Regions from separate parts of the Vreelandella sp. L-15 genome, predicted to be linked through region 1. Evidence: predicted binding sites of a transcription regulator. Region 1 holds the regulator's gene; each other region holds the start of a gene.
The links. The regulator sigma-54, encoded in region 1, starts transcription at its own class of promoters, with help from an activator protein. The targets are predictions, from matches to a motif close to TGGCACNNNNNTTGCTNT.
Positions count from the first base shown of each region.

Region 2: the regulator sigma-54 is predicted to act here: its motif matches at 1,075-1,092, upstream of AC13CY_RS04530 (P-II family nitrogen regulator).
Region 3: the regulator sigma-54 is predicted to act here: its motif matches at 1,191-1,208, upstream of AC13CY_RS07545 (HAD-IIB family hydrolase).
Region 4: the regulator sigma-54 is predicted to act here: its motif matches at 864-881, upstream of glnL (nitrogen regulation protein NR(II)).

Region 1 is NZ_JBSXNN010000092.1:85,157-87,358, forward strand. It holds gene lptB (LPS export ABC transporter ATP-binding protein) at 1-502, shown strand, start outside; gene AC13CY_RS13955 (RNA polymerase factor sigma-54) at 608-2,023, shown strand; gene hpf (ribosome hibernation-promoting factor, HPF/YfiA family) at 2,121-2,202, shown strand, end outside.
Region 2 is NZ_JBSXNN010000037.1:829-3,030, reverse strand. It holds gene AC13CY_RS04535 (ammonium transporter) at 1-598, opposite strand, end outside; gene AC13CY_RS04530 (P-II family nitrogen regulator) at 660-998, opposite strand; gene AC13CY_RS04525 (accessory factor UbiK family protein) at 1,349-1,690, shown strand; gene AC13CY_RS04520 (ABC transporter substrate-binding protein) at 1,931-2,202, shown strand, end outside.
Region 3 is NZ_JBSXNN010000055.1:1,207-3,408, forward strand. It holds gene AC13CY_RS07540 (glycosyltransferase family protein) at 1-163, opposite strand, end outside; gene AC13CY_RS07545 (HAD-IIB family hydrolase) at 183-1,130, opposite strand; gene AC13CY_RS07550 (OmpA family protein) at 1,534-2,202, opposite strand, start outside.
Region 4 is NZ_JBSXNN010000057.1:13,550-15,751, reverse strand. It holds gene glnA (glutamate--ammonia ligase) at 1-92, shown strand, start outside; gene AC13CY_RS08310 (DUF4124 domain-containing protein) at 212-745, shown strand; gene glnL (nitrogen regulation protein NR(II)) at 952-2,010, shown strand; gene ntrC (nitrogen regulation protein NR(I)) at 2,007-2,202, shown strand, end outside.

The DNA of each region.
Region 1 (2,202 bases):
CGCCATGGCAGGGATTGGTTATCTACCCCAGGAAGCTTCCATCTTCCGCAAGCTCTCCGTGGCTGACAACATTATGGCCATTTTAGAGACACGCAAAGAGCTTGATCGAAGCGCCCGGGAAGCACAACTTGAGTTACTACTTGAAGATTTTCACATCACTCATATACGCGACAACTTAGGCATGAGTCTTTCTGGGGGCGAACGCCGCCGTGTTGAAATCGCCCGCTCATTGGCCACCGAACCGGCCTTTATCCTGCTGGATGAACCTTTTGCCGGGGTTGACCCGATTTCCGTTGGGGAAATTAAAGCTATCATTCGAGCGTTAAAGAAACGCCACATTGGCGTATTGATCACCGACCATAACGTTCGTGAAACGCTGGATATTTGTGATATTGCCTACATTGTTGGCGACGGTCACATCATTGCCAGTGGAAACGCCCAGGAAATCCTCAACAACCAGAAGGTTCGAGATGTCTATTTAGGCGCTGATTTCCGCCTTTAAACAGTGACCTGCAGAAGCATTTCTTTTAGTGGCATGCTTATTGCACTTGCACCAAGCCATAACTCGCTCTAGGGTGGAGCTTTCTGATTAACGAGTGGTTCTCAGATGGTCATGAAAGCTTCTCTCCAATTGCGTATCGGCACACAGCTGACCATGACACCTCAGCTGCAGCAGGCTATCGCCCTGCTTCAGCTATCGACGCTGGACCTTCGTCAAGAAATTCAGCAAGCGCTAGATGCCAATCCCATGCTTGAGCAAGAAGATGAGTTTGGCGAGCAGGCTGTCAGTGAGCCTCAAGAGGCTGAGTGGTCCGAGAGCATCCCCAACGAACTCTCCGTCGACAGTGACTGGTCAGATACCTATCAAGACATAGGCAGCCTGGGTGGCAGCAGTGAAGGCCCCGACTTCGAGCGCCAAGCCGCTGGACAAAGCCTACATGGCCACCTGCTATGGCAACTGGCCATGACAGACTTTAGCCCGCGAGAATACGCCATCGCGGAAAGCCTGATTGATGCGCTGGATGCCAACGGCTATCTCACCCAGCCGCTTAATGACATTCGGGAAGGATTAAAAGCCCAAGGCCATGACAGCTTAAGCCAGCGGGAAGTGGAAAATACCCTGCTGCGCTTGCAGCAATTTGAGCCCACCGGCGTCTTTGCCCGAGACCTGCGTGAATGCCTGATGCTGCAACTCGCCTCACTACCTGAGGACACCCCTCTGCTAATGCCCGCCAAACGGCTGGTTCGCCAGTTTTTGGAAGCATTAGGCAAAGACGATATGCGGCTTCTCAAGCGCCGTTTAAGCCTTGATGACGAGCAGCTTGACGATGTCATCCGTTTAATTCGCAGCCTTGACCCACGCCCTGGGAGCACCTATGGCGTTACCGACGACAGCTACATCACCCCCGACCTAGTCGTTCGGCACGACAATGAAGGTTGGCATTTAGAGCTCAATCCAGAAGCACTACCACGCTTGCGTATACAGCCCGACTACGCCAGCTTGATCAAACGCGCAGACAAAAGCCAAGACAACCAGTTCCTCAAAGAGCACCTCCAAGAAGCCCGCTGGCTGATCAAAAGCTTATCGAGTCGCAATGACACGCTGCTACGAGTTGGGCGTGAAATTATTGCACGCCAAATTGGCTTTCTGGAGCATGGCGAAGAAGCAATGAAACCGCTGATTTTAGCGGATATTGCTGAAGCGGTAGAGATGCACGAATCCACCATATCTCGTGTGACCACGCAGAAATTTATTCACACGCCACGGGGCGTTTTCGAGCTTAAGTACTTCTTCTCAAGCCAGGTAAGCGGCCAAGACGGCGGCGACAGCCACTCCAGCACAGCCATTCGCGCCCGCATCAAAAAGCTGATTCAGGATGAGCCCTCAGGAAAACCGCTCTCCGATAGCCGCTTGGTGACTCTGCTTGAAGAGGGGGGCATTAGCGTTGCACGGCGTACTGTCGCAAAATATCGGGAGTCAATGGGCATTCCCTCGTCAAGTGAGCGCCGCCGTTTACGCTAGTTAAGCGGTACGTATGAACAAACTCAACGCAAGGGCTTTGCAATAGCGTAAAAAGGGTTACAATCGAAGTACAGTCCGATGGATAAGGAGCACGTCAATGCAAGTAAACATCACTGGTCATCACGTTGAACTGACTGACGCCTTGCGCGACTACGTTAACGAAAAGCTAGAGCGCGTTG
Region 2 (2,202 bases), on a different contig from region 1:
TGCCATACTTGCCCTTACGGGGGCCCAGTACCAGCACACCCGCCAACGCTGCTGCTGCACCGGCCATGTGGACGATACCCGAGCCCGCATAGTCAGAGTAGCCAACGCCATCCAGCCAGCCGCCGCCCCAGGTCCAGTAGCCAGACACCGGGTAGATGAAGGCGGTCATGACCACCGCGAAGGCCAGGAAGGCCCACAGCTTCATACGCTCGGCCACGGCACCCGACACGATCGACATCGCCGTTGCGACGAACACGACCTGGAAGAAGAAGTCCGAACGCATGGAGTAGTAAGGTGCATCTTCACCACCGGCCAGCACCGCATCGACGCTGTTCTCGGTACCGATCAGGAACCCAAGGCTAGGCAGGAAACCGCCTTCGCCGCTGGAGTACATGATGTAGTAGCCCACCAGCAGGTACATGGTGCAGGCAATGGCAAACAGCGCAATGTTCTTGGTCAGAATTTCAGCGGTGTTCTTGGAACGTACCATACCGGCCTCGAGCATCGAGAAGCCGGCGGCCATCCACATGACCAGTACGCCGCAAATCAGGAAGTAAAACGTATCGAGCGCATAGCTCAATTCTGTAAGCTCGTTCATCAGGTGTTCCCCGTGATCCAAGAGAAGTTATACGTAGTGGGTCGTCGTTGTGTGGGCAGGCCTATACCGCGTCGGCGCCACGCTCTCCGGTACGAATACGAATGACATCTTCCAGCGGCGTCACGAACACTTTGCCGTCACCGATCTTGCCGCTGTTGGCAGCGCTGCAGATGGCATCCAGCACGCTCTCCAGACGCGCATCGTCCACGGCCACTTCCACTTTCACCTTGGGCAGAAAGTCCACTACGTACTCGGCACCGCGATACAGCTCGGTGTGGCCTTTCTGCCGACCAAATCCCTTGACCTCAGTAACCGTAATCCCCTGCACGCCGTTGTCGGCGAGTGCTTCACGAACGTCGTCAAGCTTGAAAGGCTTGATGATAGCGGTGATGAGTTTCATCCCGGATCTCCCCTGCTGGTTCAGTCCCACTCGGTGGAGAGCGGCGTGGCCGCCCGAATTTAGTGCTTGCCCTGCTAATGCTCATACCGTGCCACTGTATTTTTTATCATTGAAATTCATACCCTTAAGGTTTCAAAAGTGCGCTTTACAGCCACTGGCAAGGCGACTACGCATCCATTCACACCCACCCATGCACTAAAAACGATCACCAATAAAAGCGGCACGCTCTTTTTTGATGCATGCGCACACTGCAGGAGAAAACGCACGCGGGGCATGCGGTTTGGCAAAGGGTTGCGTATCCTTACAGGTAAGCTATCCACATTTATGCGCCACCGTTTGAGGAGAGAGCCATGACGCCCCAGGATCGCATCAGCCGTTTAGCCCAGCAGATAGGCGACCGTTTACAGAATGCTTCCCAGGCCCCGGAAGACATTCAGAAAGGCGTGCAGCAAGTGGTACGAGGCGCCTTCGACCGCCTGGAGCTGGTATCACGAGAAGACTTTGATATCTTGATGGATGTGCTTCAGCGCACGCGCGCGCGTGTCGAAGCGCTGGAGCGTCAGGTGGCCAGCCTGGAAGCCACGGTGGAAGCGGCCAGCGCCGCGCAGCCCCCCCCCATGGAAGCCGAAGTACCGCCAGCCCCCGTTGAGCCTGCCGAGCAAGGCAAGCCCACCCCCGGCAACCCAAGCTGAGGCAACGCTGGGTGGCCTTGGATAGGCACCCAGCGCGCTTATCCGCCTGACCCCTTACGGCTCACTTTGTGACGCATCAAACGCGCGAAGGCATGGCGAAAGCCACCTCATGCACCATGTTGGAGCAGTTACGCCCCTGAGGCGTCTCGCGCTGACGACTTGTGCGACCTCCGCTGTTTCCATTTGCAATTGATAAACAGAATCGTTTAAATAAAGCGCTTATTGTCAGGTGCCCACTTCATGCGCTGCATCCCCCGACTCCCGACCCTGGCCCGCAGCTGCTTGCTCGCGGCAGCCCTGCTGTTCAGCACCGCCAGCCACGCCCAGTGGGCCACTATCGACTGGACCATCGCCGAAACGCTGCTGGCGATTGGCGCTCCGGTCAGCGGTATCGCGCAACAGCCGGGATATCACGATTGGGTAGGCGAGCCGCGTATCCCGGAGCACGTCAGCGACCTTGGCCTACGCACCCAGCCCAACTTCGAGCAGTTGGCCCAATCGCCCCCTGAGCA
Region 3 (2,202 bases), on a different contig from region 1:
CAGAAAGCGCCGGACCTTCCAGCTCGGAAAACAGCGACGGCAGTATCAACCCCATCGGGCGACGCTTAGCAAACTGACTCAGCTCCTGCTCCAATGCCTCTACCGGGCGGCGAGTTAGGTTATGAAAATCGGTGATAACGCCATTTTGATGAAAGTCACTCATTCGCTGATCCCCTTTTGGGTTAGGCCGTTTCTGGTTGTTGGCTGAGTACCGCCGCTAGTCGGCGGTCGTCTCGCCCCCACCAGTGGGCTACCCCCTCGGCCCAGCCCGTTGGTCCAGTTTCCTTAGTGCGATAAAGCGCTGTGTTCGTGGGTGTGACGGTTAAGTCGTGGCAGCCTTTAATCACGACGGCCTGATCGACGGCATCGAGCATGGAAATATCATTGGGGCCATCGCCTAGCCCCAGCGACAGCGGCGCACGGCCACGGAGCGCGGTAAATCGCTTAATGAGCCAGTCAACGGCGCTGCCTTTATCCGAGGCCTTACCCATTACGTGCCAAAAGCGCCCGCCTTGCGTCAGCGTCAACCCATCGCCCTCAAGCGCTAAGCGAAAGTTTGCCAGCGCGGCCTCGTCGTCTTCCCAGATAAGCGGCTCGCTGCCTTCACGCTTTCGGGCAGCCTTGGCACGGGGTTCATCTAAACCGGTAAGCGCCATGACTTGGGTAATATCCAGCTCACTCATACGGGTAAAACGAACGCCCAGGCGTTTGCGCCAGACGTTAAGCCGTGCCCGGATAAAGCCCACATCTACTCCAGTGTGTTTAACCACCACGCCATCCAGGCCACTACCTGGGCGGTCTAGCCGTGCGTGACACCAGCCCGGTGGCAGGCCAATCACAGCGCCGTTTTCCGCCACAAATGGGGTAGCTGTCAGGCCTAGCGCTTCACGCAGGGAAATAAGCTCGGCACGGGTTTTACTAGTGACCGGTATAACGGGCACGCCCTGCTGTTTTAGACGCGCCAGCCAAGGCGCTGCCGGTGAGAAGTCATAGCTGTGGTGGTCTAGCAAGGAACCGTCTAGGTCAGTGACCACCAAGCGTGGTTGAAGCGCTGGGTCAGCACTATCGGGCGACAGCGCTATATCAGGCAACTCGGTCTGAGTATGTGCAGTGCGAGTCTGTTCGGTCATGGCACCACCTTATTGCAATCTTAAAAGCCGTTACGCAGGCGTCTCTTTCAGATAAGCAATAAAGCAGAATGTATGCCAATGAAGTTCATCTAATATAAATCAAATACTTAAAATCAAAGAAAGGGCGCTGAAGGCTTGAGCACCAAAAAAGCGCATCAGAAAAGCACCAAATGGGTGCAAAAAAGTGAGCTAAGTTTTTCATTTAAGATGTCGGCCTAAAAGCCTACAAAAAATTGCACAAGCGCTTGGCGAAATCTCATAAATAGCTATACTCATATTGTACTCACTGGCATTCACGTACACTCCTCACCTGATGTCAGTGGGCTGCAGTGAGCCAAGCCCTTTAATGCCCGCCCCCCCCCGGCGGGCTTTTTTATTGTGCTTACCCTTTGGCTAGTGCGCCCTACTCCACATGGATGACCACTTCCACCCGGCGGTTACGGGCACGCCCTTCTGCCGTGCTGTTATCTTCTAACGGCTGGGTCGCCGCTAGGCCCACTGCCCGCAAACGCTCAGAGGCCACACCCGCCTCCTCCAAGGCTTCTACAATGGCGATAGCACGGGCGCTTGAAAGCGCCCAGTTAGATGAAAACTCCGGCGTGTTAATGGTTTGGCTATCGGAGTGCCCCTCTACCCATACTTCACCATCGTAGCGCTGAATGGTTTCCAGCAGGCTACCCACCAACGATGAGCCGCCTTCGGTAAGCTCCGCCGTAGCAGAAGGGAACAGCAGCCTATCTTGCACCCGCAAGCTAATACCCTCCGCCACACGGGAGACCTCTACGCCCTCTAAATTTGGCAGATACGCTGACGTTTCAACGCGCTCAGGCAGGCTTGTGTCCAGCGCCAGGGCGCTGCTGATGGCCTCATCGCTGATTTCCTGAACATTAACCGGCGGGCGATCTGTCAGTAGAACCATATAATCTGCCATGGGCGAAGTGGCCACCTCTTCTTCTATGCGCACCAAAGGAGTAGGAAGGGTCGGTGTCAGGCGTTCAGACAGCGTCTTAACGAACGGTAGCTCATCGGCCGGCGTTAGCTCTGCTGGCTCAGGGAGTGCTAATAGCGGCGG
Region 4 (2,202 bases), on a different contig from region 1:
TCGATGCCTACATCGAGCTGAAGATGGAAGAAGTGGAGCGCATTCGCATGACCACTCACCCGATCGAGTTCGACATGTACTACTCTTGCTAAGAACGGTTGCTAAACACCGTTTTAACAAGAGTGCTAACATCACCCTTGCGGTGTGATTAGCCTGAAAAACCCCGCCTCGGCGGGGTTCTTTGTTGGAGCAACATAAGGGTGAGAAAGTAATGATCAGTAGATGGCGTTTGCGTCAAAAAAGTGGTTTGTCCACAGGGGCTGCGCTACTGCTGGGCTTGTGGGTAAGCGCTGCGCAGGCTCAAACGGTGTATCGTGTGGTGGATGCGCAGGGCAACGTGACGTTTACTGACAACCCAGAGCGTGGTGGTAAAGCGATCACGCTGGCCCCGCTGCAGAGCGTGCCTACCGCTGCTCGGCCTGCTTCTCTGTCTCCCCGCGCCAAGGGGAATCCTGGCCAACCGTTTATGCCCTATGACCGCTTTGCGATTGCTAACCCAGCGGCGGGGGCCTCGTTGCGAAATAATATGACGCCGGTTGAAGTGGCGGTTTCGCCGCCGCTACGCGACGACCACCAAATTCAACTGCTCGTGAATGGCGAACTAAGCCAATCTGCCCTGCATAGCGATGCGTTCTGGCTGGCGGGCTTGCCAGCGGGCCAACACCAGCTGCAGGCCGAACTGTTGGATAGCCAAGGGCGTATTCAACACCGCACCGATCCGGTGACTATTTTTATTGCTGAATAGTGCAATGCACTACAATGGTGCATAGGAGTATCTGAATTTGTTCGGCAGTGCGCTATAACGGCTCGCTGTGCCCACACCGGCTGCCCATCAGCCGTGCATGCCGCCGTTTGTGCTTAATTGGCGCGCTTTTTGCAGTTCCTCTCTCAACGATCCCATCACGCTAGTGTTCATCACACTATTATTAGAGCGACGTTTCAGGACACGCCATGTATCAGCGCTTATTAGAACATCTCACCACCGCAGTGCTACTGCTCGACGGTGAACTCCGTGTCCGCTGGATGAACCCAGCGGCGGAAGCGCTGCTAGCGGTGAGCTTTAGCCGTGTGCAGGGTATTAGTCTAGACACCTTGCTAGGCGGTGGGGAAAGTATTGATGAGGTATTGGCCAAAGCGCGGGATGCCTTTCACCCCTATACCCAGCGGGAAGCGCGTATCACGCCGCTCAATAGTGAGCCGCTCACGGTGGACTATACGGTAACGCCCCTCTCAGCCGATGAGCTACTGCTGGAAGTCGAGCCGAGAGACCGCTTGATGCAGATCTCCCGCGAAGAGGCGCTCACCACCCGCCAAGAGACCATTAAGGTGCTGGCGCGGGGCTTGGCCCACGAGGTGAAAAACCCATTAGGCGGCATTCGCGGTGCGGCGCAACTGCTGGAGCGTGATTTAGACGACCCGGCGCTGCGGGAATTTACCCATATCATCGTCGAAGAAGTAGACCGCTTACGAGATTTGGTTGATTCCATGCTGGGCCCGAACCGCATCATTAAACATGAGCCGGTCAATATCCATAAAGTGCTGGAGCGAGTGCGAGCGCTGCTGATTGCCGAGCATCCCCATGTCACCGTCAACCGCGATTACGACCCCAGCCTGCCGGATCTTTCCGGTGATGAGTCGCAAATGATTCAGGCGGTATTGAACGTGGCGCGTAACGCGGTGCAGGCCATGAGCGATGCAGAGACCCCCTCACCGGGGCTGATTCTGCGCACCCGCGCCCGGCGCCAGTTCACTTTAGGCGCCGAGCGGCACCGGCTAGTGAGCGAAGTCGGCGTGATTGATAACGGCCCTGGCATTCCTGAAAGCCTACGCGAAACCCTCTTTTACCCGATGGTGTCTGGCCGCGCGGAAGGCAGCGGTTTGGGGCTATCCATTGCTCAGTCAATTTTGTATCAACATCAGGGATTGATCGAATGCGACTCACGACCTGGACATACCGAATTTCGTTTACTGATTCCATTAGTTATTAATTGCACCGGAGAAGCGTCATGACTGAGGCGACACGTACCGATGTTGCACGGGTGGTTATTGTCGATGATGACCGCGCTATCCGTTGGGTGCTGGAGCGCGCACTGGCGCAGCCAGACCTAGAGGTTGAGTGTATTGAGCGTGCCGACACGGCGCTGGCACGGCTGCTGGAAAGCCCACCGGATGTGTTGGTGACCGATATTCGCATGCCGGGGA